DNA from 3 places in the Streptomyces sp. NPDC001634 genome. Region 3 is predicted to be linked to each of the others. Evidence: riboswitches for the same ligand, from Rfam matches in the RefSeq annotation. Region 3 holds a riboswitch; each other region holds the start of a gene.
The links. A riboswitch is a leader RNA that binds a small molecule or an ion and turns the genes downstream of it on or off. The one in region 3 is predicted to bind cyclic di-AMP.
Positions count from the first base shown of each region.

Region 1: it holds a riboswitch for cyclic di-AMP, as region 3 does, so the genes downstream of both, ABT186_RS35910 (C40 family peptidase) here and ABT186_RS43825 (M23 family metallopeptidase) in region 3, are expected to answer to the same signal.
Region 2: it holds a riboswitch for cyclic di-AMP, as region 3 does, so the genes downstream of both, ABT186_RS34040 (M23 family metallopeptidase) here and ABT186_RS43825 (M23 family metallopeptidase) in region 3, are expected to answer to the same signal.

Region 1 is NZ_JBEOZU010000075.1:13,943-24,249, forward strand. Features, by position in the region: gene ABT186_RS35900 (M23 family metallopeptidase) at 1-795, shown strand, start outside; gene pcrA (DNA helicase PcrA) at 850-3,360, opposite strand; cyclic di-AMP (ydaO/yuaA leader) riboswitch at 3,792-3,961, shown strand; gene ABT186_RS35910 (C40 family peptidase) at 3,971-5,161, shown strand; gene ABT186_RS35915 (tellurite resistance/C4-dicarboxylate transporter family protein) at 5,350-6,324, shown strand; gene ABT186_RS35920 (hypothetical protein) at 6,302-6,655, opposite strand; gene ABT186_RS35925 (C40 family peptidase) at 7,091-8,155, shown strand; gene ABT186_RS35930 (LuxR C-terminal-related transcriptional regulator) at 8,216-8,941, opposite strand; gene ABT186_RS35935 (ATP-binding protein) at 8,938-10,266, opposite strand.
Region 2 is NZ_JBEOZU010000067.1:31,793-42,099, forward strand. Features, by position in the region: gene ABT186_RS34035 (PP2C family protein-serine/threonine phosphatase) at 189-1,316, shown strand; cyclic di-AMP (ydaO/yuaA leader) riboswitch at 1,524-1,681, shown strand; gene ABT186_RS34040 (M23 family metallopeptidase) at 1,693-2,727, shown strand; gene ABT186_RS34045 (aldo/keto reductase) at 2,888-3,832, shown strand; gene ABT186_RS34050 (PrsW family intramembrane metalloprotease) at 3,903-5,264, opposite strand; gene trmB (tRNA (guanosine(46)-N7)-methyltransferase TrmB) at 5,330-6,187, opposite strand; gene lhgD (L-2-hydroxyglutarate dehydrogenase) at 6,369-7,586, opposite strand; gene ABT186_RS34065 (NsdA family TPR-like regulatory protein) at 7,660-9,084, opposite strand; gene ABT186_RS34070 (asparagine synthase-related protein) at 9,825-10,307, shown strand, end outside.
Region 3 is NZ_JBEOZU010000127.1:9,541-19,847, reverse strand. Features, by position in the region: gene ABT186_RS43830 (GntR family transcriptional regulator) at 1-384, opposite strand, end outside; gene ABT186_RS43825 (M23 family metallopeptidase) at 583-1,335, opposite strand; cyclic di-AMP (ydaO/yuaA leader) riboswitch at 1,348-1,496, opposite strand; gene ABT186_RS43820 (M16 family metallopeptidase) at 1,743-3,131, opposite strand; gene ABT186_RS43815 (M16 family metallopeptidase) at 3,128-4,507, opposite strand; gene ABT186_RS43810 (DNA gyrase/topoisomerase IV subunit A) at 4,831-7,287, shown strand; gene ABT186_RS43805 (CobW family GTP-binding protein) at 7,289-8,368, opposite strand; gene ABT186_RS43800 (DUF6082 family protein) at 8,736-9,263, shown strand; gene ABT186_RS43795 (hypothetical protein) at 9,536-9,772, shown strand; gene ABT186_RS43790 (peptide MFS transporter) at 9,862-10,307, opposite strand, start outside.

The DNA.
Region 1 (10,307 bases), on a different contig from region 3:
GAAGACCAGGAGGAGATCACCCCCCTCCCGGCCTCGCGTACCGCGTGCCGCACCGCGAACCGGTCCCGCCGCCGCACCCCGGCGAAGCGTTCCGCGCTGCTGACGGTCGCCGTACCGTCGGTGTGTGTGATGGGGGTCACCGGGATCGCCGCCGCGTCCGTCGGCATGGTCGGAAACGACAGCAAGGACACGACGGCCAGCACGCCCGACGCGGCTCCGGTGGAACCGTCCACCGTGAACAACAAGCTGGACTCCCAGCTCGAGAGCCTCTCCGCGGGCGCGAACGACTTCGCGGACCGGGCGAGCCGCACGCAGGAACGTATCGACCTCAAGGCCCAGCAGGAGGCCGACAAGAAGAAGGCGGCGGCGGAGGCGGCCCTCAGGGAACGGCTTCGCCCCAAGTTCGTACTGCCGGTCACACAGAGGGGGCTCAGCGCCTACTTCGGCCAGGCCGGCGTCAACTGGATGTCCGTGCACACCGGCATCGACTTCCCGGTGTCGTACGGGACGACGGTGATGGCCGCGACCGACGGCACCGTGCAGACCAAGTGGAACAGCGCGTACGGCAACATGATGATCGTGACCGCGAAGGACGGCACGCAGACGTGGTACTGCCACCTCTCCAGCTACCGCGTGCCCTCCGGTACGACGGTCAAGGCCGGCCAGCCGATCGCGTACTCCGGCAATTCGGGCAACTCGACCGGTCCGCATCTGCACTTCGAGGTGCGGCCAGGCGGAGGCGCCGCGATAGACCCGCTGCCCTGGCTGCGGAGCCACGGACTGGATCCGACCTGATCAACTGACTCCTGCGTGAGCCCCCGCCGTTCGGCGGGGGCTCAGCTGTGCTGACTACAGCTTCTCCACCGGCGCATAGCGCAGCAGCAGCCGCTTCGGCTTCGCGTCCCCGAAGTCGATCGTCGCCTCCGCGTTCATGCCCGTTCCCTTCACACCGACCACCGTGCCCAGACCGAACTGGTCGTGTGTGACACGGTCGCCGATCGCCAGGGCGATCACCGGCTTCTCCGTCGCACCGCCCCGGCGCGTGGCGAAGCCGGACGCGCCCGCGGCCGAGGACCTCGACCGGGACGACGACAGTGAGGCCGCCACACCCGAGACCGGACCCGATGACACGGGGGCGGAGGAGGCGCCCGTGCGCTTCCACTCCACGTGCTGGTCCGGGATCTCCTCCAGGAAGCGCGAGGGCGGGTTGTACGAGGGCTGGCCCCAGGCGCTGCGCATGGCCGACCGGGTGAGGTACAGCCGCTCCCTTGCGCGTGTGATGCCGACGTATGCCAGGCGCCGCTCCTCCTCCAGTTCCTTGGTCTGGCCGAGGGCGCGCATGTGCGGGAAGACACCGTCCTCCATGCCGGTCAGGAAGACCACCGGGAACTCCAGGCCCTTGGCGGTGTGCAGGGTCATCAGCGTGATGACGCCGTCGCCCTCTTCCTCGTCCGGGATCTGGTCGGAGTCGGCGACCAGAGCGACCTGCTCCAGGAAGTCGGCCAGCGTGCTCCCCGGGGCGGCAGCCCCTGATGTCGCTCCGCCCTCGCCGCGCTCCTGCTCGAATTCGAGGGCCACGGCCGCGAGTTCCTGGAGGTTCTCGATGCGGGTCTCGTCCTGGGGGTCGGTCGAGGCCTGCAGTTCGGCCAGATAACCGGTGCGTTCGAGGACCGCTTCCAGGACCGTGGCCGGGCCGGCTCCCGACTCCACGATCGTCCGCAGGTCCTCCATCAGCGCGTTGAACTTCTTGACCGCGTTCGTCGAGCGGGCCGCCATGCCGTATGCCTCGTCCACGCGGCGCAGCGCCTGCGAGAAGCTGATCTTCTCCCGCTGGGAAAGGGCGTCGATCATCGCCTCGGCGCGCTCGCCGATCCCCCGCTTCGGCACGTTCAGGATCCGCCGCAGCGGCACGGAGTCCTCCGGGTTCGCCAGCACCCGCAGATAGGCGAGGACGTCCCTGACCTCCTTGCGCTCGTAGAAGCGGACGCCGCCGACGACCTTGTAGGGCAGGCCGACGCGGATGAAGACCTCTTCGAAGACACGGGACTGGGCGTTGGTCCGGTAGAAGACGGCGACGTCGCCCGCCTTCGCCTCGGCCTTGTCGGTGAGGCGGTCGATCTCGTCGGCGACGAACTGCGCCTCGTCGTGCTCGGTGTCGGCGACATAGCCGGTGATCCGCGCGCCCGCGCCCGCGTTCGTCCACAGGTTCTTGGGGCGGCGGGACTCGTTGCGCTCGATGACCGCGTTGGCTGCGCTCAGGATCGTCTGCGTGGAGCGGTAGTTCTGCTCCAGGAGGATCGTCGTGGCGTCCGGGTAGTCCTCCTCGAACTGGAGGATGTTGCGGATGGTCGCGCCACGGAAGGCGTAGATCGACTGGTCGGCGTCACCGACGACGCACAGTTCGGCCGGCCGCAGGTCGTACTCGCTCGGCGGTACGTCCACGGGATGTTCGGAGCTGCCGACGAGTTCCCGTACGAGGGCGTACTGGGCGTGGTTCGTGTCCTGGTACTCGTCCACGAGGACGTGGCGGAAGCGGCGGCGGTAGTGCTCGGCGACGTCCGGGAAGGCGCGGAGCAGGTTGACCGTCGTCATGATCAGGTCGTCGAAGTCGAGCGCGTTCGCCTCGCGGAGCCGCGACTGGTAGAGCGCGTACGCCTGAGCGAGGGTCTTCTCGAAGCTGTCGGCGGCCTGGGCGGCGAAGTCCTCCTCGTCGATCAGCTCGTTCTTCAGGTTGGAGATCTTGGCGCTGAAGGACTTCGGCGGGAAGCGCTTGGGGTCGAGGTCCAGATCGCGGCAGACCAGCGCCATCAGCCGCTTGCTGTCGGCGGCGTCGTAGATCGAGAAGGAGGATGTGAAGCCGAGCTTCTTCGACTCGCGCCGCAGGATGCGGACGCACGCGCTGTGGAAGGTCATCACCCACATCGCGTTCGCGCGCGGGCCGACGAGATGCTCGACGCGCTCCTTCATCTCGCCCGCGGCCTTGTTGGTGAAGGTGATCGCAAGGATCTGTCCCGGGTGCACGCCCCGCTCGGCCAGCAGATACGCGATGCGGTGGGTGAGCACTCGGGTCTTGCCGGAGCCGGCGCCGGCCACGATGAGCAGGGGGGAGCCGGCGTGCACGACGGCCGCGCGCTGGTTCTCGTTCAGCCCCTGGAGCAGCGCCTGCGGGTCGATGACCGGGCGGGGCGCGCCGTCGCGGTAGTAAGCGTCCCGGTCCGGCGGCATGTCGAACTTCCCGTCGAACAGATCGTCCGGAACCGACTCCGGTGCGTGATCGTCCTCGGGTGGCGGGGGCTCCTCCTCGTGGGCCGGATTGGCCTTGAGGTCCGCCAGGAAGCTGTCGTCAAAGAGGCTGCTCATCGCTCTCCGAGTCTAGGCCGCCCCACCGACAACCGGCCGCCGCCCCGGCAATCCGTCCCCGGGATCGGTCTCCGGCCGGGCGCTCCTCCGGAATTGACCGCTTGATTACTGTTACTTTCCGGGTCGGTCCGACCACGTTCGGCAATCGACCGTACGGGACATACGCCCACGTCGGAGCCCCGAAGGAATCCCGGCTCCACTGGAATTCCGACTCCGGAGAAGTCTCATACTCCACGGAAATCCCGACTCCGGAGGAAAAAATCGACCAACCCGCCACAGATACCTCCGCATTGACCATGGGCGGCACACCTCAAGGTCAAGGTCACGAAAATGTATCGGGCATATCGCACATCAACCTTCACACGGGCCACACCAGTTGGCTAGCGTGCCCGGCAGGCCGCACGACAACCACCGGCGAAGGTCGCCGGGTCGCGGGGCCTCCGCCGAGTCCGGTGCGCCCCCGCGGCAGCCGGAGCCGGGGACCCACCGACCTTGGGGTGAATCGGCCAACTGCCCTTCGGGGCACGGCCGTAGGGCACACCTTCCGGAACCACCCGCCCGAACCCGACAGCTAACTCGGTAGGCGGATTACGGAAGGAGTCGCCTCTCAATGGCGCCGCACCGCAAGCCGCGTCCCTCCGGCACGCGCATCGCAGGCATACGGACCCCCGCCCTCGCGACGGCCGCCCTCACCTCCGTGGCCCTGCTCTCCCAGACCGCCAACGCCGCGCCCTCCGCCGACAACAAGCCGAGCATCGAGGAGGTCGAGAAGAAGGTCAACGACCTCTACCGCCAGGCGGAGTCGGCCACCGAAAGATACGACGCGGCGACGGAGAAGACGGCCACGGAGCGCAAGCACGTCGACACGCTCCTCGACGACGTCGCCAAGCGCACCCAGAAGCTCAACGAGGCACGGGACGAGCTGGGCACGTTCGCAGCGGCGCAGTACCGAACCGGGGCCGCGGCCCCCGACACGGCCACCTTCCTGCTGGCCGACACGCCCCAGGACTACTTCGACCAGACCCAGCTGATGAGCCGGCTGACCAGCCGTCAGAAGGAAGCGGTCGACCAGTACATCACCGCGCAGGCCTCGACGATGAAGAAGCGGCAGGAGGCCAGCCGGAGCCTGCAGTCGCTCACCAAGTCGCAGGAAACGCTCAAGTCGAGCAAGGCGGACGTCCAGCAGAAACTGAGCGAGGCGCGGCAGCTGCTCTCCCAGCTGACCGCGGAGCAGAAGGCGCGGCTCGCCGCGATCGAGAAGCAGAAGCAGGAGGAGGCCCAGCGCCAGGCCGCGGAGCTGGCACGGCGGCAGGCGGCGCAGCAGAAGTCGTCCTCGGGCACCACGTCCGGCTCGTCGAGTTCCTCCGGATCCTCCGGTTCGTCCGGCTCGTCGAGTTCCTCGGGCTCATCGGGCACCTCCACCGGCACGGACTCCTCCTACGCGACCAAGGCCGCGAAGGTCCTTGCGTTCGCCCGCGCGCAGATAGGCAAGCCGTACGTGTGGGGCGCCACCGGGCCCGGCTCGTACGACTGCTCGGGCCTGACCCAGGCAGCCTGGAGCGCCGCCGGGGTGACGCTGCCGCGCACCACGTACGACCAGGTGAACGCCGGCACGACGGTCTCGCTCACCGATGCGCAGCCCGGTGATCTGATCTTCTTCTACGACGACATCAGCCACGTCGGCATCTACATCGGCAACGGCATGATGATCCACGCACCGAAGCCGGGCGCGTACGTCCGCGAGGAGTCGATCTACTACGGCGGCGCGTCGATCATCCACAGCGTGGTGCGGCCGGCCTGAGGCCTCGGCTCCCGTTTTCGTGCCCCACGCGCGCGTGGGCGTTTTCGTACGCCCCGCACGCGTGGGGGTTGTTTGCCGTCTCCGCGCGCGGGGGGTTGTTTGCCGTCTCCGCGCGCGTGGGGTGTTTTCCGTCTCCGCGCGCGCGTGCCCCGTACGCAACCCGCGTACGCGTCCCTAGCATCGGGCGCATGTCAGGCACCTCCGCGCTCCGTATCCGGTGGGCGCAGCGTCCGCCCGCCACCGGGGCCGCCGTCATGGCGACCGGCATCCTGTCGGTCGGGCTGCATCTGCCCGGGTACGAGGCCCTCTCCCGCATCGCCCTGGTGCTGACCGGCATCTCATGGCTCGGGCTCGCCGCGGACTTCGCCGTACGGCTGCCGCGGGAGCGCGAGCGGTGGGCGGCCGAGGCGCGCTCGCCGGTCGCGCTCACCCCGGTCGCGGCGACGGCCGTGTTGGGCGCGGCGGTGGCCGACCTGGGCTGGCAGCAGCTCGCCGAGGCGCTCCTCGCGCTGGCCTTCGTGCTGTGGGCGGGCCTGATCCTCCCGGTGATGTGGCACTGGGAGCGCCGTATGCCGGGGGTGGTGTTCCTCGGGTCCGTGGCGACGGAGGGGATCGCGGTGCTCGCCGCGGTGCTCGCCGGGGCCGAGGGGGTTGCGTGGCTCGCGCACGCGGCGCTGGTGTTCTTCTGGCTCGGGCTCGTGCTCTACCTGGCCGGGCTGTGGCGCTTCGACCCGCGGCAGGTGCTGACCGGCGCGGGGGACCACTGGATCGCGGCCGGCGCACTCGCCATCTCCGCGGTGGCGGGGGCACGGCTCGTCGCCGCGGCGCAAAGTGGCCTGTATCTCTGGAACAACGACGACAACGACACCCTGCGGGCCGTCACCGTCGGCCTCCTCGTGCTCGCCTGCTCCTGTTACTGCGTACTGGCGGCGGCCGAGATGCTCCGGCCGCGGCTCGGTTACGACGTACGGCGCTGGGCGACCGTCTTCCCCATGGGGATGACCGCCGTGGCGGCACTGTCCGTCGCCGCCGCTCTCGAAGTGCACTGGCCGAGCGGACTCGGCCGGGTACTGCTGTGGATCGCGGTGGCCGTCTGGTGCGCGGTCCTCGCCTCGGCCGTCCGGTCCGCCCTGGGAACCGTCAGGTCCAGAGCACCGCGATGAAGATGTTCGCCATGGTCAGCGCGCCGACGAGGCCGAAGAGGGGCTTCTCGACCGTCTCCTCGTCGCGCTTGACGTAGACCAGGCCGAGGATCACGATCAGCAGAGCCAGCTTGATGCCGATCTTGATCGTGTTGACCGAGTGGTGGTCCGCCTGATTGAGGCCCACCAGAACGACGCCCGTGACCAGCATGGTCAGCGCGCCGTGCAGCATTCCGGGCACGAAGCGGGCCGTGCCCTGGCCCATCGCCTTCATCTGGGTGAGGAAGCCGCCGAGCAGCGCGGCGATCCCGATGATGTGCAGGCCGACGAAGAGATGGATGAGTACGTCCATGGGGCCGGAGCCTAATGAGGGGCGCGCGGTCCACTCGACACCGGCCCTCCGGATGCACCGGCGCCCGTTACGGACGCCCAGGGCCCGCATATATGCGCCCTATAGCACTCCGCGACCCCTCGCGCCCCCGGAACGGCCGCATCGGTCATCACACAGCGTGAAATCAGCGAGCCCAGGACGGGATCACGGTCACATAAGGTCACCAGGTAGTCCGCTCGCGCCAGTTCCGTACTTTGCGTCACAGTGCCATCACGGTGAGGTTTAGCGTCCTCCCCCAGGTGACCGGCTCCCCAACGCCGCCCGGGCCAGGGGCGGCCGTCGGACACCACCGCCGAGAAGGTCCGGCGGCGGCCCGTTCCCCCTGTGCGGGCCGCCGCCGGACGCGTGAGACCGCCCGTGGCCCCGGCGGTCGTACGAAAGGACGTGACGTCCCAGGTGGCAGCGCACCGCAAGCCCAGACAGCGTTCGCTCGGAGGCAACACGGCCCGGACCGCCGCCACGATCGCCCTCGCGGGAGCGGCGTCCGCGACCGGCTTCGACGGAACGGGGCATGCCGAGCCGCGGCTCTCACCGGCACAGGTCAAGGCCGAGATGGACCGGCTGTACCGGGAGGCGGAAGCCGCGACCGAGAAGTACGACGGTGCGAAGGAGCAGGCGGACAAGGCCAAGGCGCGGGTCGACGCGCTGCGGGACGAAGCGGCCCGCCGCACGGACCGGCTCAACTCGGCGCGCGAGGCGCTGGGTTCGGCCGCGGCGGCCCAGTACCGCAACGGGGGCATGGACCCCTCGGTGCAGCTCCTGCTCTCCTCGGATCCCGGGCGGTACCTCGACAACGCCGCGTTCGCCGAGCGGATCGACGGCCGGCAGGCGACGGCCGTGACACGCGTTCGCAGCCAGCTGCGGGAGATCGAGCGGCTGCGCGGGGCGGCACGCGTGGAACTCGCCTCCCTGAAGTCCCAGCAGGCGGAACTGCAGCGGCAGAAACGGACGATCAACGAGAAGCTGGGCGAGGCACGGCAGTTGCTGTCCCGGCTCACCGCGGGGCAGCGGGCGCAACTTGCGGCGGACGGGGGCGCCGGACGGGCGTCACGGGACGCGGTACGGGGACTGGGCCCGGTATCGGCCTCGGCGGCGACCGCGGAGGCGCCCAACACCCGGGCGGCGGCCGCGGTGGCGTACGTGTACGGCAAGCTCGGCAGCCCCTACGTCTGGGGTGCCACCGGCCCGGACGCCTTCGACTGCTCAGGCCTGGTGCAGGCCGCGTACCGCTCGGCGGGCATCTCGCTCCCCCGGACCACATACGCCCAGATCGACGCGGGCCGCCGCGTCTCGCGCTCCGAACTCCTCCCCGGTGACCTGGTGTTCTTCTACTCCGGGATCAGCCATGTGGGGCTCTATGTGGGGAACGGCCAGATGATCCACGCGCCGAATCCGTCGGCGCCGGTACGACTGGCGCCGATCGACGAGATGCCCTTCGCGGGGGCCACGCGGGTGACATGACCCGCCCTCTCCCGGAGCTGGGACGGCAGGCCCGGTGAGGGCCTGTCACACCAGGCCCTGTCACACCAGGCGGCGGGCCGTCGCCCAGCGGGTCAGCTCATGGCGGTTCGACAGCTGGAGCTTGCGCAGGACCGCCGAGACATGGGACTCGACCGTCTTCACCGAGATGAACAGCTGCTTGGCTATCTCCTTGTACGCATAACCGCGTGCGATGAGGCGCAGGACCTCGCGCTCACGCTGGGTGAGGCGGTCGAGGTCCTCGTCGACCGGCGGGGCGTCGGTCGAGGCGAAGGCGTCGAGGACGAAGCCGGCCAGGCGCGGCGAGAACACCGCGTCGCCGTCCTGTACCCGGAAGATGGAGTCGACGAGGTCCGAGCCGGTGATGGTCTTGGTGACATAGCCGCGGGCGCCGCCGCGGATCACCCCGATCACGTCCTCGGCGGCGTCCGACACGGACAGCGCCAGGAACCGGACCGGCTGCTCGGTGTCGGCCATCAACGGGGCGCAGCGGCGCAGCACTTCCACCCCGCCGCCGCCCGGCAGATGGACGTCGAGAAGGACCACCTCGGGCCGCGTCGTCGTGATCACCGATACGGCCTGGTCGACGTCCGCGGCCTCGCCGACGACCTCGACCCCGGTCCGCTCGGTCTGCCCGATCTCGGCCTGGACGCCTGTACGGAACATACGGTGGTCGTCCACGAGCACGACCCGTACGCGCCGCTCCCCCGCGCCCCCGCTCACGCGCTCCGGCTCCACCGGGCCGACCGGCTCGTTCGCGTCGCTCATGACGTCTTCTCCGCCCTCTCCATCTCCAGCTCGACCTCCGTGCCGCCGCCCGGAACCGCGCGCAGCCGTGCCGTCCCGCCGTTGCGCTCCATGCGGCCGATGATCGATTCTCTGACACCCATACGGTCGGCGGGAATCGTGTCGGGGTCGAAGCCGGGGCCGCGGTCACGGACGGACACGAAGACCGTCCTGCCCTCGACCTCGGCGTAGACCTGGACGGCGCCGCCCTCGCCACCGTACTTGGCGGCGTTCACCATTGCCTCGCGCGCGGCCTGCATCTGTGCGCCGATCCGCTCGTCGAGGGGGCAGTCGCCGACGATGACGACCTCGATGGGGACGCCGTGCTTGTCCTCCACCTCCGCCGCATTGCGCCGGACCGCCTCCGCGAGGGTGCCGGGCTCCTCGTCCTCGTCCTTGCCGGTGCCCTCCGGTTTGTAGAGCCAGGCGCGCAGGTCGCGCTCCTGGGCACGGGCGAGACGGCGTACCTCGTTCGCGTTCTCAGCATTGCGCTGGATCAGGGTCAGGGTGTGCAGGACCGAGTCGTGGACGTGGGCGGCGACCTCCGCGCGTTCCTGGGCTCGGATGCGCATCAGGCGCTCCTCGGACAGGTCCTGGGTCATCCGGATGAGGTACGGCCCGGCGAGCAGGGTTATGCCGACGAGGACCGCGAGCGCCGCCTGCAGGACGGAGCCGAGGTGGGCGGCGGAGCCCTGCAGCACGAAGATGCCCGAGACGCCGGCGGTGACCAGCAGGACACCGGCCGCGGCGCGCAGCAGGGTGAGGGTGCGCCGGCGGCTGCCGACCTCCATCCAGCGGGCCCGCCGTGCGTTGTCCGCCTGGCGCCAGACCAGGGCGACGCCCGCCGCGACCAGGACCGCCGGGATCAGATACGCCTTGGCCCCGCTGCTCAGGTTCACGCTGCCCACGAACGTCAGCGCGACGACGACCATGAGGAGCAGCGCGACGATCTGGCCGCGGTCGGGCTTGCGGGCGACCAGTCTGCGGCGACCGTCGGGCGAGGTCTCGGTGCTGACCAGGGACGGGGGTCGCCGGTCGTCGACACCGCCGACACCGAGCGGGACGAAGAACCAGAACGCGGCGTACAGCAGCGCGCCCAGGCCGTCCGCCATCATCAGGCCGACGAAGACCAGGCGCACCCAGATCACGGGCAGCCCGAGATGCCCGGCGAGCCCCCGCGCCACGCCCCCGAGCCAGCGTCCGTCGCTGCTGCGGTAGAGCTTGCGCGGCGGCCGCGGGTCGGTGAGGGGCACTGCTGCGGCGTCCGGCATGCCATCGATGGTCACACGACCGGCCCACCCGGGCATCAGGGTCGGTCCCCTAGACTCCCCTGATCTTCATCTCACGG
Region 2 (10,307 bases), on a different contig from region 3:
CGCCGATCGGCCCTCAGCGGTCGCCTCCCGCCGTCCCCGCGGGAAAGCCTGGACGGGTGGTGCAGCAAGCAGGCGCGTGGCGGTCGCAGGAGCCGTACGACCAGGAGGACGACGGCCGTGACCGGTCCGGCGGCCGACTGCCCGGCGACCCGGTGGCCGACCTCGGTGTGGGAGACGCCACACCGCCGATGCCCGTCGGGTCCGAGACCCGCCGGATCTCGTACGCGCGCGCGTTCCTGCGTGCCCTGCCCGCGCTGCTCGTCGTCGCGGGCGCCTGCCACGACTACTTCACCCCGTCCGACTTCAGGGCGGGTCCCCTCTTCACCGCCGCCCCCCTGGTGGCCGCACCGCTCTACTCGCTGCCCGGCACCGTTCTCACCGGCGTGGCCGCCGTCGTCGCCGTCCTCGCGGTCCACCTCGGGCTCGGCATCCTCGGGCAGGCCGACGCGGTCACCGAGGTGATCACCATCGTCACCGTCGCCGTGCTGGCCGTCCTGGTCAACGTGCTCGTCCGCCGCAACGACGAACGCCTCGCCTCCGCCCATGAGATCGCCGAGGCTGCCCAGCGCGCCGTGCTGCCCGAACCCGCCGGACGGATCGGCGGGTTCGACATCGCCGCCCGGTACGAGGCGGCACAGGCGGGCGCCTTCATCGGCGGCGACCTGTACGCCGTGCAGGACTCCCCGCACGGCGTCCGGCTCGTCGTCGGGGACGTGCGCGGGAAGGGAATGGGGGCGGTGGCCGCCGTCGCCGTCGTCATCGGCGCCTTCCGGGAGGCCGCGGAACAGGAGTCCACGCTGGAGGCCGTCGCCCAGCGCCTGGAGCGGGCGTTGTTGCGCGAGGGCACCCGGCGCGACCGGATCGACGCGTTCGAGGGGTTCACCACCGCGGTGCTCGCCGAGATCCCGCACGGCGGCGGACGCGTCCGCATCGTCAGCCGAGGCCACCCCGCACCGCTGCTGCTGCACCCGGACGGCACCCTGAGCGAGCTGGCGCCCCCCGAGCCCGCGCTGCCGCTGGGTATGGGCGACCTCGGCATATGGCCCGACCGGGCGAAGGAGTGGGACTTCCCGCCCGGGGCGACGCTGCTCTTCTTCACCGACGGCGTCTCGGAGGCACGCGATGCGCACGGCGAGTTCTACGACCCCGCAGGCCGCCTCGTCGGCCGCGTCTTCCCCGGGCCCGCCGCACTCCTGGCCGCCGTCACCGAGGAGGTCGCCCGCCACACCGGCGGCCGTGCCACGGACGACATGGCCGTGCTGGCCGTACGCCGCCCCGAGCACCCGTCGCCGTCGTCACGCCAGGTGATCATCTGACGCCCCTCCGCTCAACAACTGACATACTGTCAATATCTGTGAGACTCCTGAGGTGGGAGCAACTCGCCCGTTTTCTGCCGTTCATGGCGTGAAAGTCCTGGCCAGGGGCGTTAATGATCTAGGTCGAACGGCTTGGAATCCGGCCCCCGCGTCTATTAACGTTCGATAACGCAGCGCGGTCGTCCCAGCCGTCACAAGAGGCGGCTCCGTGCGCGTGTGCCGAATCCCGCAAGGGAGCCGGGGAACCACCACCTTGGGGTGAATCGAGCGGATGCCGCCGTGGAAGCACGGCAGGTATACGCGCGTAGGAGACCTTCCTGCTCCGAACCCGTCAGCTAACCCGGTAGGCGAGAAGGAAGGAAAGGAGTGCGCCCACGTGGCGTCCAACCCGCCTGCCCAGAGCACCTCGTTCGCCCCGAACGGAACTCAGACGTTCGGTTTCGCACCTGGCACCGACGAGGGCCCCTGGGAGGAGTGGAACCCCACCGAGGAGTCGCTCCGCCCCGTCCGCGGCCGGCACCGCGTCACCAAGCAGCGCGGAGGCGGACTCGCGCGCAGCTCCACCGTTCTGGGCGTCGGCGTGATGGCCGCCGTCGGCGCGGGCGGCATGGCCACCGCGCAGTCGGGCAAGCCTCCGGTGTCCATATCCCTGCCGGACCTCTCCTCGCTCACGCACTCGGCCAAGGCGCTCATCGGCGAGGACGCCGGCGCCCCCAAGGGCTCCGCCACCCCGCTCAGCGCCGCGGGCGTGACCACCGCCGACGCCGCCGCGGGCAACTCCGGCGCGGGCGAGGCGCTGCGCGCCCGCATCATCGAGCAGGCCGCCTCCCAGCAGGACCGGATCGACAAGGCCGCCGCGCAGGCCGCTGAGGACGCCGCCGCGAAGAAGGCCGCCGAGGCCGCGGCCAAGGCGCAGGAGGACGCGAAGGCCAAGGCCGCCGCCGACAAGAAGCAGGCGGAGGAGGAGGCCAAGCAGAAGGCCGAGGCGGCACGGCTGGCCGAGCTGGCCAAGCAGTACACGCTGCCGACGTCCTCGTACACGCTGACCTCCCGCTTCGGTGACGCCGGTGCCATGTGGTCCTCCGGCTACCACACCGGTCTCGACTTCGCCGCGCCCACGGGCACGCTCATCAAGGCGATCCACAGCGGCACCATCACGCAGGCGGGCTGGGCCGGCTCGTACGGCTACCGCACGGTCCTCACCCTCGACGACGGCACCGAGCTGTGGTTCTGCCACCAGTCGTCGATCAGCGTCAGCGTGGGGCAGAAGGTGTCCACGGGCGACGTCATCGGCCGCGTGGGCGCGACCGGCAACGTGACCGGGCCGCATCTGCACCTGGAGGTCCACCCGAACGGCGGCGCCGCCATCGACCCGATGGCGTGGCTGCAGGGCAAGGGCCTCAACCCCTGACACCTCTTCTCATCCGAACCCCGGCGGCCCTGGCGCACACCCCCCGACGCCAGGGCTGTCGGCTTGGCGCCCTGAACCGGAATTCTGGAATCTGCTTGTTTACGGGGACTTTGCGGCTGTTCCGGAAGATATCGATCCGGCCCGGGCGTTGAAGAAGAGCATGACTTCCCTTCGCAAGCTCGGCTCCTCCGACCTCGAGGTCTTCCCGCTCTCCCTCGGCGGCAACGTCTTCGGCTGGACCGCCGACGAGGCGCAGTCCTTCGCCGTGCTCGACGCCTACGTGGCGGCGGGCGGCAACTTCGTCGACACGGCCGACTCGTACTCGGCCTGGATTCCCGGCAACAAGGGCGGCGAGTCCGAGACCCTCATTGGCAAGTGGGCCAAGGCCCGCGGCAACCGCTCCGACGTGGTCATCGCGACCAAGGTCAGTCAGCACCCCGACTACAAGGGCCTGACCGCCGCGAACATCAAGGCCGCGGCCGACGCGTCCCTGCGCCGCCTGGACACCGACCACATCGACCTCTACTACACGCACTTCGATCAGCCGGAGGTGCCCGTCGAGGAGATCATCGGCGCGCTCGACGAGCTGGTGAAGGCGGGCAAGGTGCGCGCCATCGGCGCCTCCAACATCTCCGCCGAGCGCCTCCAGGAGTCCCTCGACTTCTCCGACCGCGAGGACCTGGCGCGGTACGTGGCGCTGCAGCCGCACTACAACCTGGTCTCGCGCGACACCTACGAGGGCGCGCTGCGGGACGTCGTCTCCCGTGCGGGCCTCGCGGCCGTTCCGTACTTCTCCCTCGCGGCCGGCTTCCTGACGGGCAAGTACCGGCCGGGTACGACGGTGGACTCGGCGCGGGCCGCCGGTGCGGGCAAGCATCTGGAGACGGAGCGCGGCCGGCGCGTCCTGGCAGCCCTCGACGAGGTCGCGCAGGCGCGGGACGCGGAGCTCGCCACGGTGGCCCTGGCCTGGCTGGCGGCCCAGCCGACGATCGCGGCCCCGATCGCCTCGGCCCGCACGGTGGAACAGCTGCCGGCACTGCTGGCGGTGGCGGATGTGACGCTGACGGAGGAGGAGCTGAAGCGCCTCACCGAGGCGTCCGCGTAGCGAGCCCTTTCAGCCTCCTGCTTCAACGCCTTACTTCAACCCCTTGCTTCAACCCCCTTACTTCAACCCGTTATGAGCGGTACGGGTTGTACCCGGGATACGGCACCGCCGTCGTACCGTGCGCCGACGCCCAGTACGGCGGCGGCGCACCGTACACCGGCGCGTATCCGTACCCCGGCCAGGCCGCCGGAGCCGTTGCCGGCGGAGCCACCGGCGTCATGGCCCTCGCGGCGTGCTCCAGCGCCGGCCGTGCCACCCCCCGCCGTGCCCACAGCGCGGAGAGCAACTCCTGTTCCCGTGCGACGAAGTCGGCTCCCGCCCGCCCCCGGCGCCCCCGGTGGCGCAGGAACGCCAGCGACGTCGCATACGCCTCGTACTCCGCGACCGAGCGCGCCGCCGCTCGGCCGGCGTGGTGCCCCGCGTACTCCCGGGCCAGCCGGCGCGCCCGCATGGAGCCGAGGACGAACGGCTCCACCGGCCCCAGCCAGCCGGCCACCGCGTACGCCGGCAACTCCTCCCGCACGGTCCGCAGCTCCCGCTGCCGCGTCCAGACGACCAGCCAGGTCAGCAGCCCGAACGCGGGCGCCATGAAGGACGCGTAGACCGCGAAGAACCCGTACTGGCCGAACGACGACGACCCGTTCCACATGGCGTGCATGCCCATCGCGAGCAGCAGCCCGCCCAGCGGCATCAGTACCCGGCGCACGTGCTGGCGCTCCGCCGACAGCGCGGCGATGCCGAAGCCGATACCGGTGAGCACGGTGAACAGCGGGTGCGCGAAGGGCGACATCACCACCCGTACGAAGAAGGTCGCAGCCGTCACGGACGCCAGCCCGCGTTCGCCGTTCAGCTGGTCCGTGCCGAAGGCCGTGCCCAGGTAGAGGATGTTCTCCGTGAAGGCGAAGCCGGTCGCGGTGACCCCGGCTATCACCACCCCGTCGACGATCCCGGTGAAGTCCCGTCTGCGGAAGAGGAAGACCAGCAGCACGGCCGCCGCCTTCGCGGACTCCTCGACGATGGGCGCTATGACGGTGGCGCCGAGCGTGTCGGCGCTGTTCGGGTCGGCGGTCGCGGTCGCGATCCATCTGGTGGCGAAACTGTTCGCGACGATGGCTATGAGCGCGGCCGCGCATGCTCCCCAGGCGAAGGCGAAGAGCAGGTTCCGCCAGGGCCCGGGCTCGACCCGGTCCAGCCAGCGGAACGCGGCGATGAGCAGCGGCACGGGCAGGACCGCGAGGCCCAGCCCGACCAGGAAGCCCTCGGTACCGGTCTGCTGTCGTACGAGGGCGAGGATGACGAGGCCGGACAGGGCGAGAAGTGTGATCAGCGCCCCGTAGCGCACCCAGCGCCTCTGCCACCAGTGCGCGTGCCCGAGCATGCGTCCTCCGGCATTGCCGTCGGGGTGCGTCGGATACGAGGAAAAGGTGGCCACGGCATCGACCCTAACGAGACGGGGGCGCCGCCCGCGACAGTGCCGGGCGGGGCTCGCGGAGGCGCTCAGTCGTCGGCGGAGGGCTGGTTCCGGTGCGGTACGCGCCGGAACAGCAGGTCGTTCACGACATGACCCTTGTCCAGTCCCTGGCCCTCGAAACGGGTCAGCGGGCGGAAGCCGGGGCGGGGCGCGTAACCGCCGTCCGGCTGTGTGTTCTCGAAATCCGGGTGCGCGGTCAGCACTTCGAGCATCTGCTCGGCGTACGGCTCCCAGTCCGTCGCGCAGTGCACCAGCGCGCCCGGCTTGAGGCGGGTGGCGGCGAGCGTGAGGAACTCGGGCTGGATGAGCCGCCGCTTGTGGTGGCGCTTCTTGGGCCAGGGGTCGGGGAAGTAGACGCGCAGACCGTCGAGGGAGTCGGGCCCGAGCATCTCGCGGAGCAGGATGATCGCGTCGCCGTTGCCGACACGGACGTTGGTCAGTCCGTTCCGGTCGGCGATGCTCAGCAGATTGCCCTGGCCGGGAGTGTGCACATCGACGGCGAGGATGTTGGTGTCCGGGTCGGCGGTGGCCATCTGCGCGGTGGCCTCGCCCATGCCGAACCCGATCTCCAGCACGACGGGGTGCGTGTTCCCGAACAACTCGGCGGGCTCGAGGGTCCGCTGTCCGTCGATGTCCAGCCCCCACTTGGGCCACAGCCGCTGCAGCGCGTCCGCCTGCCCGGCCGTCACACGGCTCCGCCGCGGCTGAAAACTCCGGATCCGCCGCTCGAAGTGCGACCCGGCGGGATCGGCCTTGGGCCCGTCGGGGAACCGGGGCACACCCTTGGCCCGGGTGTGGCGAATGGACATACCGGGGGCACCGCCGGACGGACCGCCCGGGGCGGCCCGGTGGTCGTCGGGAGCGAAGTCGAGGGAGTCAGACACAGTGGGACCAATTTTACGGGGAGGCCGACCTGAACCAGCCCAGCCGAATCCAGCCCGTCGTGGGGGCCCCTGCTCGAGCGAAGCCGAGAGCTTGGGGGAGCTTGAGGACGAGGCCGGTAAGGCCGAGGCGGGGGTCCGGGGGCGCAGCCCCCAGGCAGGGTCCGGGGACGCAGTCCCCGGCTCAGCCCCGGCCCAGCGCAGCCAGCGCCCGACGCGCCACCTCCCGCCCGATCGGCAGCGAAGCGGTGGCCGCGGGCGACGGCGCGTTCAGCACATGCACCACCCGCGCTGCCTCCCGGATCAGAAAGTCGTCCACGAGTGTCCCGTCCCGCAGCACGGCCTGCGCCCGCACCCCCGCCGCCGCCGGGACCAGATCGTCCGGTCCGACCACGGGCAACAGCCTGCGCACCGCCTCCGTGAACGCCCCCTTCGACACCGACCGCCGCAGCTCCCCCGCCCCGTACCGCCAGTGCCGCCGCGCTATCCGCCACGACCCCGGCCACGCGACCGTCGCGCCCAGCTCCCGCGGTCGTACGACCCCCCAGCCGTACCCCTCGCGGGCCAGCGCCGGCACCGCGTTCGGCCCGATGTGCACCTCTCCGTCGGTACCCCGGGTCAGATGCACCCCGAGGAACGGGAACGCCGGATCCGGCACCGGATACACCAGCCCCCGCACCAGCTCGGGTCGCGCCAGTGCGTAGTACTCACCCCGGAACGGCACGATCCGCATCCCCGGGTCGTCCCCGGTCAGCCGGGCCACCTCGTCACAGTGCAGCCCGGCGCAGTTGACCAGCACACGCGCGCGCAGGACCGTCCCGTCCGCCGTTTGCACGGCGACCCCCAGCGACGGGCGCCGGTCGATCCGTACGACCTCCGCCCCGTACCGGATCTCCGCCCCGGAGGCCTCCCCGAGCTGCCGGGCGACCGCCACGAAGTCACAGATCCCCGTGGTCCCGACGTGTATGGCCGCGAGTCCCCGCACCTCCGGCTCGTACTCCGTGATCTGGGCCGGGCCCAGCTCCCGCACCGGAATGCCGTTCTCCCGGCCGCGCTGGACGAGTGCGTGCAGACGTGGCAGCTCCTCGCGCTCCGTGGCGACGATCAGCTTGCCGGTGACGGCGTGGGCGATGCCGTACTCCGCGCAGAACTTGACCATCTCGGCGGCGCCCCGCACCGCGTACTGCGCCTTCAGTGAACCGGGGCGGTAGTAGATCCCGCTGTGGATGACCCCGCTGTTGCGCCCCGTCTGGTGGCGGGCCGGGCCCGCCTCCTTCTCCAGGACCGTCACCCGCGTGCCCGGAGCGGCACGCGTGATCGCATACGCCGTCGACAGACCGACGATTCCGCCACCGATCACCAGCACGTCGCAGTCGTAAGCGATCTCCCGCACCTGATCCACCTCCCGGTTTCGATAGTGCACTGCGCCACTGACAATGCCCTCAAACCCGGGAGGCGCGTCACCGGCGAAGCGCCTACGCCGGAGCCATCAGCAGAGGCCGTGCCCGCTCCCGCAGCTCCACCACGCGCGGTTCGTCGCCGTACGGCTCCAGCCGGTGCAGAAGATCCCTCACGTACTCCGTGGTGCGTGCCGACGATATGCGCCCGGCGACCTCCACCGCCCGCACGCCCTGCTCGCACGCCGCGTCCAGGTTGCCCGACTCCAGCTCGGCGACCGCCGACACGACCAGGCGCAGCCCGTGGGAACGCACGAACTCCTCCGTGGGCCGGGACAGGGCCTGCTCGGTGAAGCGGCGGACCTGGCGGGGGGCCTTGAGGTCGCGGTAGCACTCGGCGGCGTCGGCCGCGAAGCGGTCGTACGAGTAGAAGCCGAGCCAGGACGGGTCGTTGTCGCCTTCGCGGGCCCGCTCCAGCCAGCCCTCGGCGGCCTTCAGGGCCGCGCCGGCCGCCTGGGCGTCACCCGCGCGCGCGTGCGCGCGCGCCTCGACGAGACGGAAGAAGCTCATGGTGCGGGCCGTGGCCAGACCGCGGTTGCGCTCCAGGGCGGCCTGGGCGAGGTCGACGCCCTCGTCGCCGAAACCGCGGTAGGTCGCCTGGAGCGACATGGAGGCCAGGACATAGCCCCCGAGCGGCACGTCGGCGGCCGCGCGCGCGAGGCGCAGCGCCTGGATGTAGTAGCGCTGGGCGGCCTCCTGCTGGCCGGTGTCGAAGGCCATCCAGCCGGCGAGGCGCGTCAGTTCGGCGCTCGCACCGAACAGCGCCCGGCCCACTTCGTCCGAGTACGAGCCGAGCAGCAGCGGTGCCGCCTCCACTCGTAAGCACTCGGGCACCATCGAGGAACGCCAGTCGCCGCCCCCGTACTTGGAATCCCAGCGCCTGGCGTCCTCCGCGGCCTCGCGCAGCTTCTGCACATCGCTGTGGCCGACCTTCAGCGGTGCTCCGGACCCCTCGCCGGGGCCCGGATCGCGCGCCACCGAACTGTCGGCCGGGGTTATCAGCCAGCGGGAAGCAGGGGTCGCGTAAGCGCTCACTGCGAACGATCCGGCCAGCGACTGCCAGATGCCGCCGCTGCCGGCCCGGCGCCCGGCGAGGTCGAGGCGGTACAGCTCCGTCGCCGACTTCACCGCCTGTCCTACGTCCCGGGGGAAGGCGAGGCCCACTTCCGGTGCGGGATCCGCGTCCGCCAGACCGATCTCGTGGAGCGGTACGGGGCGGCCGAGCTTCTGGCCGATGGCCGCGGCGATGAGGTGCGGCGCGGCGCCCTGAGGCACCATGCCCTTCGACACCCAGCGCGCCACCGAGGTCTTGTCGTAGCGAAGAGTCAACCCGCGTTGAGCGCCAAGATCGTTGACGCGTCGCGCGAGTCCTGCGTTGCTGATTCCCGCGAGGGCGAGAACGGCGCCGAGTTTTTCGTTCGGCCCGCGTTGCTCCCTGGACATGCGCCACCCCTCGACACAGACGGCTGCCGCGGCGGTGGCATAACCGCGCGGCATTCGTAAACCCAGCGTAGTTCGCCGCATCCCATGCGTTAAGGGGCGTAAATCCGGTTGGCGGGATTGTGGTCCGCACCTCTGTACGGAGTGTTGCCGCGTGCTCCCGGTGTGTGGCCGTGCGCCCGTCCGTGCGCTCTTCTCCGGCCACCGGGGGAGCGATTCCATGGGCCGTGCGTGGGTCGGCCCGCTGTACTGGATCCAGTGGGCTGGGGGACACCGCCGCCTCCATCCCCGCGGGCGGCGGACCGGTCCGGGAGGCGAACTCCGCCTCCCGGACTGTGCGTTGCGCAGGGCCTGTACGGAGCGTGCCCAACCCTGCCTGTCCCCGGCCGATTTGGCCGAAAATCGACGGTGGATTTCGGAGGCGATCAAGGCTCCGACCACGACTCTTGAGGGCGCGAAGGGGGTTTTCGGGGAGCGTTTCGGGGGCGCATTTACTTCGCTGTCGGCCTCCCTGCTGCCTGCTTGCTGCCTTTCTGCCGTCTCCTCGCTTCTCCCCTGCTTCCTCTGTGTTTCCCTCCGGCCTACGTGCGCGCGGCGGGAGTTCACCGGCTCACGGACGTCTCCACAAGGGCGCGTTCCGGGGCGCACAAGCCGTGGCGGGGGCCCTCCAGGGTGCATTCTTCGTGGCAGCATGGGAGCCGTTCGTACGGTGCACTGGTTGTCCACAGCCTGTGGAGGCGTCGATGCGGTGGTTGGTGGGATGGAGCAGCACCGCCGCTGGAGCCGCCCAGCCAGGAACGGGCGGGGCCACCGGATACGACGGAGCGACCGTGCACCCCGTGGGCTCCCAACTCCTGTGGGGCGACCCCGATCCGCTGTGGGCGGTCGGCGACTGGCGCCCCGACGAGGTGCGCGTGGTGAAGGCCGATCCGCAGACCCGGATCGCGGTCCTGGGCACGTGCGGAGCCTCCGACGAGGAACTGCGCGTCGGCCTGTTCGCCGCCCGGGGAGGGGCACTTCGCCATCTGACCGCCTGGCCCGGCAGTTACACCGCCGTCGTCCAGGTGGGGCGCAGGATCACGGTGTGCGGCGATCTCGCGGGCGCGCGGCCGGTGTTCTACACCCCCTGGGCGGGCGGCACGGCCTATGCGACCGCCGCGCTCCCGCTCGCCGACCTCATCGAGGCCAACCTGGACTTCGGACACCTCGCGGCGCTCCTCGCCGCC
Region 3 (10,307 bases):
GCCGCCCAGGGAGCGCAGATCCTCGCTGCTGCCCCTCCTGGCCCGCTCCTGGCCCAGTCTGACCAGGCCGCGCAGCACCTTGAGGTGGGCCTCGGTGCGCCGCTGTGCGGCCCGTGCGGCGCCCAGCGGCTCCAGCAGCATCCGCATCTCCAGCAGGTCGGCGGCCTCCTGGTCGGTCGGTTCCGCCACACACGCGCCGGCGTGCCTGCGGGTGACGACGAAGCCCTCGGCCTCCAGGGTGCGCAGGGCCTCGCGCACGGGGACGCGCGAGACGCCGTAGCGCCGCGCCAGGAGCTCCTCGGTGAGGCGGCTGCCACGCTCGTAGACACCTGCGACGATGTCATCACGGATCGCCGTGCATACCGAGTGCGCCGGAATACGCATGACCGACCTCCGCCTTAATACCCGTGAAACGTCGCCGATTGACGCGTGTTCAACCGACTCTATTGCAGCGGGCCGGAATTTCCGACGGCGGGCCGGAATCCAGGGATATTTTTTGGACAGACAGCCGTTCGAAACGACGATGGCCCCGGCTGATGAGCCGGGGCCATCGGACGGGCATACCCGTCGACGTGCTTGGTATCAGACGTTCACACCGTGTGAACGGAGGTAGGCGACCGGGTCGATGTCCGAGCCGTACTCCGGGGTCGTACGGGCCTCGAAGTGCAGATGCGGCCCGGTGACGTTGCCGGTGGCCCCGGAGAGGGCTATCTGCCGGCCCGGGGTGACCGTCTGGCCGACGGAGACGCCGATGGACGACAGGTGGCCGTACTGCGTATAGGTGCCGTCGTTCATCTTGATGACGATCTGGTTGCCGTACGCGCCGCCCCAGCCCGTCTCGACGACGGTGCCGGAACCGACCGCGTGCACGGGTGTTCCCGTCGAGGCGTGGAAGTCGATGCCCGTGTGCGCGCCGGACGACCACAGGGAGCCGCCGCTCTTGTAGCCGGTGGAGACGTAGGAGTTGAAGATCGGCGCCACGTAGGCGTTGAGACGCCTGCGCTCGGCCTCGCGGGCGGCGCGCTCCTTGGCCTCGCGCTCCTGCCTGGCCTTCTCCGCGGCCTTCCGGCGCGCGGCCTCCGCGGCCTGCTTCTGCTCCGCGGCCTGCTTCTGGGCGGCGGCCTGGGCGTCGATCTTCTCGGCGACCGAGTCGCCGAGGGTGACGGCCTGCATCAGTCCGGTCTGCTCGACGGAGTTCTCGACGGCGAGCGCCGGGGCGGCCAGTGTGCCGATGACGCCGGTGGCGGCGAGCGCCGCGGCGCCCATGGCATTCGTGGTCGTGCGCTTCGCACGGCCGGTACGACGGTGCTTCCCGGTGGCGCAGGTGAACGCCATGAAGTGGCTGGTCCTTTCCTTCCCTCTCGCCTACCGGGTTAGCTGACGGGTTCGGAGCAGGAAGGTCTCCTACGGGCTGGAGCCCGATTCACCCCAGGGACTGTGGTTGGGTCCCCGGCTCCCCTGGCTCGCGCCGTACGGGGACTCGGCGATGACTGTCCGGTGCCGCGGGTGCGGCGCACTGCCTGACGGACAGCCCGGACGACGCTAAGGGGGCCCTCTTTCAATCAACAAACGGAGACGGGGATTTGTAGCGCATCCCACAGGGCAGAGAGGCAACTCTGCGGCAATACGGACAAAACCCCAAGAGACGGGCCCTGGTGACGGATGTCACCAGGGCCCGTTGTGTCCCGCCGTGCGACGCGCGCGTGCCTGCCAGGTGGTCTCCACGCGCGCGTGCGGCGCCCCTACTCGGCCGCTACGACGGACACTTCACCGATGCCGAGCGCCTTGACGGGCTCCGCGATCTTCGCGGCGTCGCCCACCAGGACGGTCACCAGACGGTCCACCGGGAAGGCGTTCACGACGGCCGCCGTGGCCTCCACCGTGCCCGTCGCGGAGAGTTCCTGATACAGCGTCGCCTGGTAGTCGTCCGGGAGGTGCTGCTCGACCTGGTCGGCGAAGGTGCTCGCCACGGCCGCCGCGGTCTCGAACTTGAGCGGCGCCACACCCACCAGGTTCTGCACGGCGACATCGCGCTCTGCGTCCGTCAGCCCCTCGGCGGCGAGGGTGCGCAGCACCTTCCAGAGGTCGTCGAGCGCCGGGCCGGTGTTCGGCGTGTCGACCGAGCCGCTGATGGCGAGCATCGCGGCACCCGTGCCGTCGGGCGCGGAGCGCAGCACCTGCCCGAACGCCCGCACACCGTAGGTGTAGCCCTTCTCCTCGCGCAGGACGCGGTCCAGACGGGAGGTGAGAGTGCCGCCGAGGCAGTACGTGCCGAGCACCTGCGCGGGCCAGACGCGGTCGTGGCGGTCGGCGCCGACGCGGCCGATGAGCAGCTGCGTCTGGACGGCGCCGGGGCGGTCCACGATGATCACGCGGCCGGTGTCGTCGGCGGTCACCGGAGGAACGGGACGCGGCTTGGCCGGCGAGCCCTTCCAGGCGCCGAGCGTGTCGCCGAGAAGCTCGCCGAGGTCGAACCCGGTCAGGTCGCCGACCACGACGGCGATGGCCGTCGCGGGGCGTACATACCGCTCGTAGAAGGCACGGACGGCCGCGGAGTCGATGTTCGCGACCGTCTCCTCGGTGCCCTGGCGCGGGCGCGACATGCGCGAGGACGCGGGGAACAGCTCCTTGGAGAGCTCCTTGGCGGCGCGGCGGGCCGGATTGGCCGTCTCGTGCGGGATCTCGTCGAGGCGGTTGCGCACCAGGCGCTCGACCTCGCTGTCGGCGAACGCCGGCGACCTCAGGGCGTCGGCGAGCAGCCCTAGCGCCTTCGGGAGGCGGGAGGCGGGCACCTCGAGGGAGAGGCGGACGCCGGGGTGGTCGGCGTGCGAGTCGAGGGTGGCGCCGCAGCGCTCCAGCTCGGCGGCGAACTCCTCGGCGGAGTGCTTGTCGGTGCCCTCGGAGAAGGCGCGCGCCATGATCGTGGCGACGCCGTCGAGGCCGTCCGGCTCGGCGTCCAGGGGCGCGTCGAGGAGCACCTCGACGGCGATGACCTGCTGGCCGGGGCGGTGGCAGTGCAGCACGGTCAGACCGTTGTCGAGCGTGCCGCGCTCGGGTGCCGGGAACGCCCAGGGCTTGGCCTCGCCGGGCCGGGGCTGCGGGTGGAAGTCCATGGTCGCGAGCTCGGTCACTTCGACGGCTCCTCGTCGTTGCTGGTGCCTTCGGCGGCGGTGGTTTCGGCGGCTTCCTGGGCCTCGGCCCCGTCCGTGACCGGTTCGTACACGAGCACCGCGCGGTTGTCGGGGCGCAGGCGGGCCTTGGCGACCTCCTGCACCTCCTCGGCGGTGACGTCGAGCACGCGCTTGACGGCGGTCAGGGCGAGCTGCGGGTCGCCGAACAGCACGGCGTACCGGCACAGTTCGTCGGCGCGGCCCGCGACCGTGCCGAGCCGGTCCAGCCATTCGCGCTCCAATTGGGCCTGGGCGCGCTCCATTTCCTCGGCCGTGGGCCCCTCCTCGGCGAACCGGGCGAGTTCCTCGTCGATGGCCACCTCGATGACGGGCACCTCGACGTCGCCGGACGTCTTCACGTCCAGCCACCCCAGGGAGGGCGCTCCGGCGAGCCGCAGCAGGCCGAAACCGGCGGCGACGGCGGTGCGGTCACGCCGTACGAGCCGGTTGTAGAGGCGGGAGGACTCACCGCCGCCGAGGATGGTGAGCGCCAGGTCTGCGGCGTCGGCCGAGCGCGTGCCGTCGTGGGGCAGCCGGTAGGCGGCCATCAGGGCGCGCGCCGGGACCTCCTCCTCGACGACCTCGCGCAGCTGCTCGCCGATGACCTCGGGCAGCGAGCCGGCGCGCGGCTCGGGCTTGCCGTCGTGGGACGGGATGGATCCGAAGTACTTCTCGATCCAGGCGAGGGTCTGCCGGGGGTCGATGTCGCCGACGACGGAGAGGACCGCGTTGTTGGGCGCGTAGTAGGTGCGGAAGAACGCGCGTGCGTCCTCCAGGGTGGCCGCGTCCAGGTCCGCCATCGATCCGATCGGCGTGTGGTGGTAGGGGTGGCCCTCCGGGTACGCGAGCGCGGTCAGCTTCTCGAAGGCGGTGCCGTACGGGACGTTGTCGTAGCGCTGGCGGCGCTCGTTCTTCACGACGTCCCGCTGGTTCTCCATCGACTCGTCGTCGAGCGCGGCCAGCAATGAGCCCATGCGGTCGGCCTCCAGCCAGAGGGCGAGCTCCAGCTGGTGGGCCGGCATGGTCTCGAAGTAGTTCGTGCGCTCGAAGCTCGTCGTGCCGTTCAGCGAGCCGCCGGCGCCCTGCACCAGCTCGAAGTGGCCGTTGCCCTTGACCTGGGCGGAGCCCTGGAACATCAGGTGTTCGAAGAGGTGGGCGAGCCCGGTGCGCCCCTGGACCTCGTGGCGGGAGCCGACGTCGTACCAGAGGCACACCGCCGCGACCGGGGTCAGGTGGTCCTCGGAGAGCACCACGCGCAGGCCGTTGGCCAGGCGGTGCTCGGTCGCTGTCAGGCCCCCGGAGCCTGCCTCGGCTGTGGCCGTGTGACCCATGGGCATGTACGTCCCTTCGATCGCGGAGCTTTCGCGGAAACCGCGGTTTCCTGCCGGTGCTGTCACTGTATGCAAGCGTGGGGACCGGTGGCGAAGTTCCCGGGCGGCGTACGCCGAGAGCGAGACCGGGATTACGGGGGGTGGAGCATGGCGTACAGGGTTGACGCGCCGGGTGCCGGCACCGGGCGGCAGACCGTGGACGGCGGTGCGCATGCCCGGCCGGGACCCTTGAGAACCGGGTCCTTGTCCGCGTTGTCAGTGCGTCGGTCCACAATGGTCGACGTCAGATTCGTTCATGCCCAGCACAGACTGTGAAGGAGCCGGCAGCAATGGCCCGCCGCAGCACGAAGACCCCGCCGCCCGACGACTCGTACGAGGAGAAGATCCTCGACATCGACGTCGTCGACGAGATGCAGGGCTCCTTTCTCGAGTACGCGTACTCGGTCATCTACTCCAGGGCCCTTCCGGACGCACGCGACGGCCTCAAGCCGGTGCACCGGCGGATCGTCTACCAGATGAACGAGATGGGGCTGCGCCCCGAGCGTGGCTATGTGAAGTGCGCCCGCGTCGTCGGCGAGGTCATGGGTAAGCTCCACCCGCACGGCGACGCGTCGATCTACGACGCCCTGGTGCGCATGGCCCAGCCCTTCTCGATGCGCGTCCCCCTGGTCGACGGCCACGGCAACTTCGGCTCGCTGGGCAACGACGACCCGCCGGCCGCCATGCGGTACACCGAGTGCCGTATGGCCGAGGCCACGAGCCTGATGACCGAGTCGATCGACGAGGACACGGTCGACTTCACGCCCAACTACGACGGCCAGGAGCAGGAGCCGGTGGCCCTGCCTGCCGCCTTCCCGAACCTCCTGGTGAACGGCGCGTCGGGCATCGCCGTCGGCATGGCCACGAACATGCCGCCGCACAACCTCGGTGAGGTCATCGCGGCCGCCCGCCATCTGATCCGCCACCCGAACGCGGATCTGGACACCCTGATGAAGCACGTCCCGGGCCCGGACCTGCCCACCGGCGGCCGGATCGTCGGCCTCTCCGGCATCCGGGACGCGTACGAGACGGGCCGCGGCACCTTCAGGATCCGCGCCACGGTGTCCGTGGAGAACGTGACCGCGCGCCGCAAGGGCCTGGTCATCACCGAGCTGCCCTTCACGGTCGGCCCGGAAAAGGTGATCGCCAAGATCAAGGACCTGGTCGGCTCGAAGAAGCTCCAGGGAATCGCCGACGTCAAGGACCTGACCGACCGCGAGCACGGCCTGCGCCTGGTCATCGAGATCAAGAACGGCTTCGTGCCCGAGGCGGTCCTGGAGCAGCTCTACAAGCTGACACCCATGGAGGAGTCCTTCGGCATCAACAACGTGGCGCTGGTCGACGGCCAGCCGCTCACACTGGGCCTCAAGGAGCTGCTGGAGGTCTACCTCGACCACCGCTTCGACGTCGTGCGGCGTCGCTCGGAGTTCCGCCGGGGCAAGAGGCGCGACCGGCTGCACCTGGTCGAGGGCCTGCTGACGGCGCTGGTGGACATCGACGAGGTCATCCGCCTGATCCGCTCCAGCGAGAACTCCGCGCAGGCGAAGGAGCGCCTGATGGAGCGCTTCTCGCTGAGCGAGATCCAGACGCAGTACATCCTCGACACCCCGCTGCGCCGCCTCACCAAGTACGACCGCATCGAGCTGGAGTCCGAGAAGGACAGGCTCAAGGTGGAGATCGAGGAGCTGACCCGGATCCTGGAGTCGGACGCGGAGCTGCGCAAGCTGGTCTCCGCCGAACTGGCCGCAGTGGCCAAGAAGTTCGGCACGGAGCGGCGCACCGTGCTGCTGGAGTCCTCCGGCGCCCCGGCCCCGACGGTGTCGCTCCAGGTCGAGGACGCCCCGTGCCGGGTGCTGATGTCGTCGACAGGACTGCTGGCACGCACGGCGAACGGCGACCCCTTCGCCGAGGACACCGACGGCAGGCGCGCGAAGCACGACGTGATCGTCTCCGCGGTCCCCGCGACCGCGCGCGGCGAGGTGGGCGCGGTGACGTCCGCCGGGCGGCTGCTGCGGCTGAACGTGATCGACCTCCCGCAGCTGCCGGAGACGGCGGCCCGGCCGACCCTCTCCGGCGGGGCGCCGATCTCTGAGTTCGTCTCCCTGGAGGCGGACGAGACGGTGGTCTGCCTGACGACGCTGGACGAGTCCTCCCAGGGCCTTGCCCTCGGCACCGAACAGGGCGTCGTCAAGCGTGTGGTCCCCGACTACCCCGCGAACAAGGAGGAGTTGGAGGTCATCACCCTCAAGGAGGGCGACCGGATCGTCGGCGCGGTCGAGCTGCGCACCGGCGAGGAGGACCTGGTCTTCATCACGGACGACGCACAGCTGCTGCGCTACCCCGCGTCCCAGGTGCGCCCGCAGGGCCGGCCGGCGGGCGGCATGGCGGGCATCAAGCTCACGGACGGCGCGAAGGTGATCTCCTTCACGGCGGTGGACCCGGCGGTCGACGCGGTGGTCTTCACGGTCGCCGGCTCGCGCGGCACGCTGGACGACTCGGTCCAGACGACGGCCAAGATGACGCCGTTCGACCAGTACCCGCGCAAGGGCCGCGCCACGGGTGGTGTGCGCTGCCAGCGGTTCCTGAAGGGCGAGGACTGCCTGTCGCTGGCGTGGGCGGGCGCGACACCGGCCCGGGCCGCGCAGAAGAACGGCATGCCGGCCGAACTGCCGGAGCTCGACCCCCGGCGCGACGGTTCGGGCGTGTCGCTGCCGAAGACGGTGGCCGCGGTGGCGGGACAGGTGTAGGTCAGTCGGGGCGGTCACCGAGGTTCTGGGGAGCCTCGGCCTCCTTGTCCTGCACATAGCGAAGGACGCCCCACATGCTGTGCTCGTCGGCGTGCGGGGCGTCGTCCGTGCACCCCTCCAGCTCCTTGTCGAGGGCGGCGGTGTCGATGCCCGACCCGATCAGGACGAGCTGGGTCAGCCGCTCGTCGCCGGCCTCCCAGGCCTCCGGGTAGAACCTGAGGAACCGCCCGACGGCATGCACGGCGTACCGGTTACGGGGATCGGCGGCGCCGAAGTCGACGTACCCCTTGATCCGGTAGAGGCCCTCCGGCCTGCTGTCGAGGAACTCCAGCAGCCGCCGGGGGTTCATGGGCACGGCGGAACGGAAGGACAGGCTGTCGTATCCGGCGTGCAGATGGGTGTGGTCGTGCCGGTGCCCCTCGTCCTGCCGGTGGAGATCGTCGAAGGACAGCTGCCCGATCCGCTCCTCGGCCGGCCGGCAGTCGAAGAGGAACTGGGGGTCGATTCGCCCGTACGCGGCAGGGACGACCGCGGCACGGTCGGTGAGCGACTGAACGAGCCTCAGGACGCGCTCGCCGTCCTCGGCCCGGTCGGTCTTGTTGACGACGACGAGATCCGCGAGGGCGAGATGGCGGTCGAGTTCCGGATGCTTCTCGCGTGTCGCATCGAACTCCACCGCGTCGACGACCTCGACGAGTCCGCCGTAGACCACGCGCGGCTGCTCGCTGGCGAGCAGCATGCGGACGAGCTCCTGGGGTTCGGCGAGACCGCTTGCCTCGATGACGACGACGTCGACACCGGCGGAGGGCGCGGCAAGACGGTCGAGGTAGAGGTCGAGTTCACTGGCGTCGACGGCGCAGCACAGGCAGCCGTTGCCGAGGGAGACGGTGGAGTCCCCGAGCGCCCCCGCAACGGCCATCGCATCGATCTCGATGTCCCCGAAGTCATTGACGATGGCGCCGATGCGGCTGCCTCCGCTGTGGTGGAGGAGGTGGTTGAGCAACGTGGTCTTGCCCGAGCCCAGGAATCCCGCAAGGACGACGACGGGGATCTGCTGCAAACTCGACGGCCGGCTCAACATACGCCCTTTCTCACACCGATGCGTGCGCCGGATCGCGAACCGGCGGTGGTACGAGGACGGCTCACGGACCGGCTCTCGCCGGAATGGCTCGGCTCTCGTACGAGGATTGAATGCCGACCCAGGATACGAGTGGGAGGAATGCCCGCGAAGTGAACGATTGTTAGCGGCGCTCGCGGGGCACACGTTGGGCATGGCGCCGGGAAACGCGACCCGCACTTCCCCCCGTGCGCCTCCTCTCCGCCTCCCTGCCGATCAGAGCCGCTCGGCACCCTGGGAGACGGCAAGCGCGCCGCCCATCGCTCGCCGGTCCCCACCAGTCGCCCCGCACCCGACGACCGGCGGACGGTCGCCTGATTCGGGGGTTGACATGGTCACACAGAGCTCGGGACTACGGAGGCTCGGCACAGCCACCAAAGCCCGGCTTGCGTTCGCGGCCAATGCCGTCATGGGCCGGCGCTCTCGGCAGCTCAAGCGCGCCCTGCTCACGGAGCAGCACCGGCTCCACTTCGACCTGCTCTGCAAGGCGATGGACGATCCTGCCCTGACCGCCGTCCTGGACACGTACGAGAGCGACATACCGCTGGAGAAGCAGCGCCAGTACCTCTTCGCCAACGCCCTGTACGTCAACGCGCTGTATTTCCACCGCCTCGGAGCCATGAGCCGGGTCGAACTCCACGGACACCTTCGAGTGATGTGCCGGAACAAGATCTTCCGGGAGTACTGGGAGGCAACCCGCCACCACCGGGAGAGCCTGCCCTATGCGTCGGAAGAGGCAGAACTGGGAAGGATGACCGACAAACTCGTCCAGGAGATGGACAATCTGCTCCACACCCAGGACCAGGACGACGGCGATCTCGAGGAATGGTGGGTGGTGGACTCGCTGCCGGACGAGTGACTCTTCGTCAACTCTTGCGTGCACTTTGGCCCTCTGCATACGCACGGGCGATCTCACCGGTAGTCTGCCCGCAGCCTGCTCGGGACGAACACCATGCGCAGGCGCCCCAGACTACTGCGTGGGGCCGTGATTCCCCACAAGGACCGTCGGCCCACTCATGAGCATCCGTGGGCCCACTCATGAGCTTCACTGGACGCGAGAGAGCGACCACCTCCCGCGCAGCGTCCGGCGCGCCTTTTCGGCCCGTCCTTTCGACTGACCTGGGAACGGACTTGAAGATCGTGCGTCGAGTCGGTGCGTCACCGCGGGAGCGTGGGAGCGCCACGGGGCAGACCTGCCCCGACATCTTCGAACTGAGCGACGGAAACTTCGCTGTCATCGGCACAGAGGCCACCGCCGCTCTCGACAGTGAGCTGCCGCCCGACGCAGCGCGTGCGGACTACGAACGCATCGTCGTCATCACACGTGAGACCTTGGTACGCGCCAAGGACGACATTCCCGACGCCTAGGTTTCACGCGCCCCGGCCCTCGCCGCTCCAGGCCTCGGTACAGACGACGTCGAGGCCTGGCGGCAAACGGGTGCGCGGAGCGGCGGTGGTCAGACGCCGAGGCGGCGGGTGAGCGGCCGGCGCCACAGGAGCAGGGCCGTGCCGGTCGCGAGGGCCGCTGCGCCCAGGGCCAAGAAGTAGACGGGACCCGGCACATGGTCGCCGGAGGCCTTCAGGGCGTTGCCGCCGATGCCGCCGCCGAGCGCGCCGGAGAGCCAGAAGAGGGCCACCGTCCGGCTGACGAACGTGGCCGGGGCGATCACCGTGGCGGCGCTCATCCCGACCGGCGCGAACGAGACCTCGCCGGCGGCCAGCAGCAGGAAGGCGGCCACCAGCCACAGCGGTGACACACGCGTCCCGTCGGCCGCCCGGGTCGCGGCCCCCGCCATCACGAGATAGGCGGCGGCCGTGGCGCCCATGCCGACCGCGTACTTGGCCGCCGTCGGCATCCGGTCGCCCGCGCGGGTCCACCAGCGGGCGAACAGCGGCGCCAGAA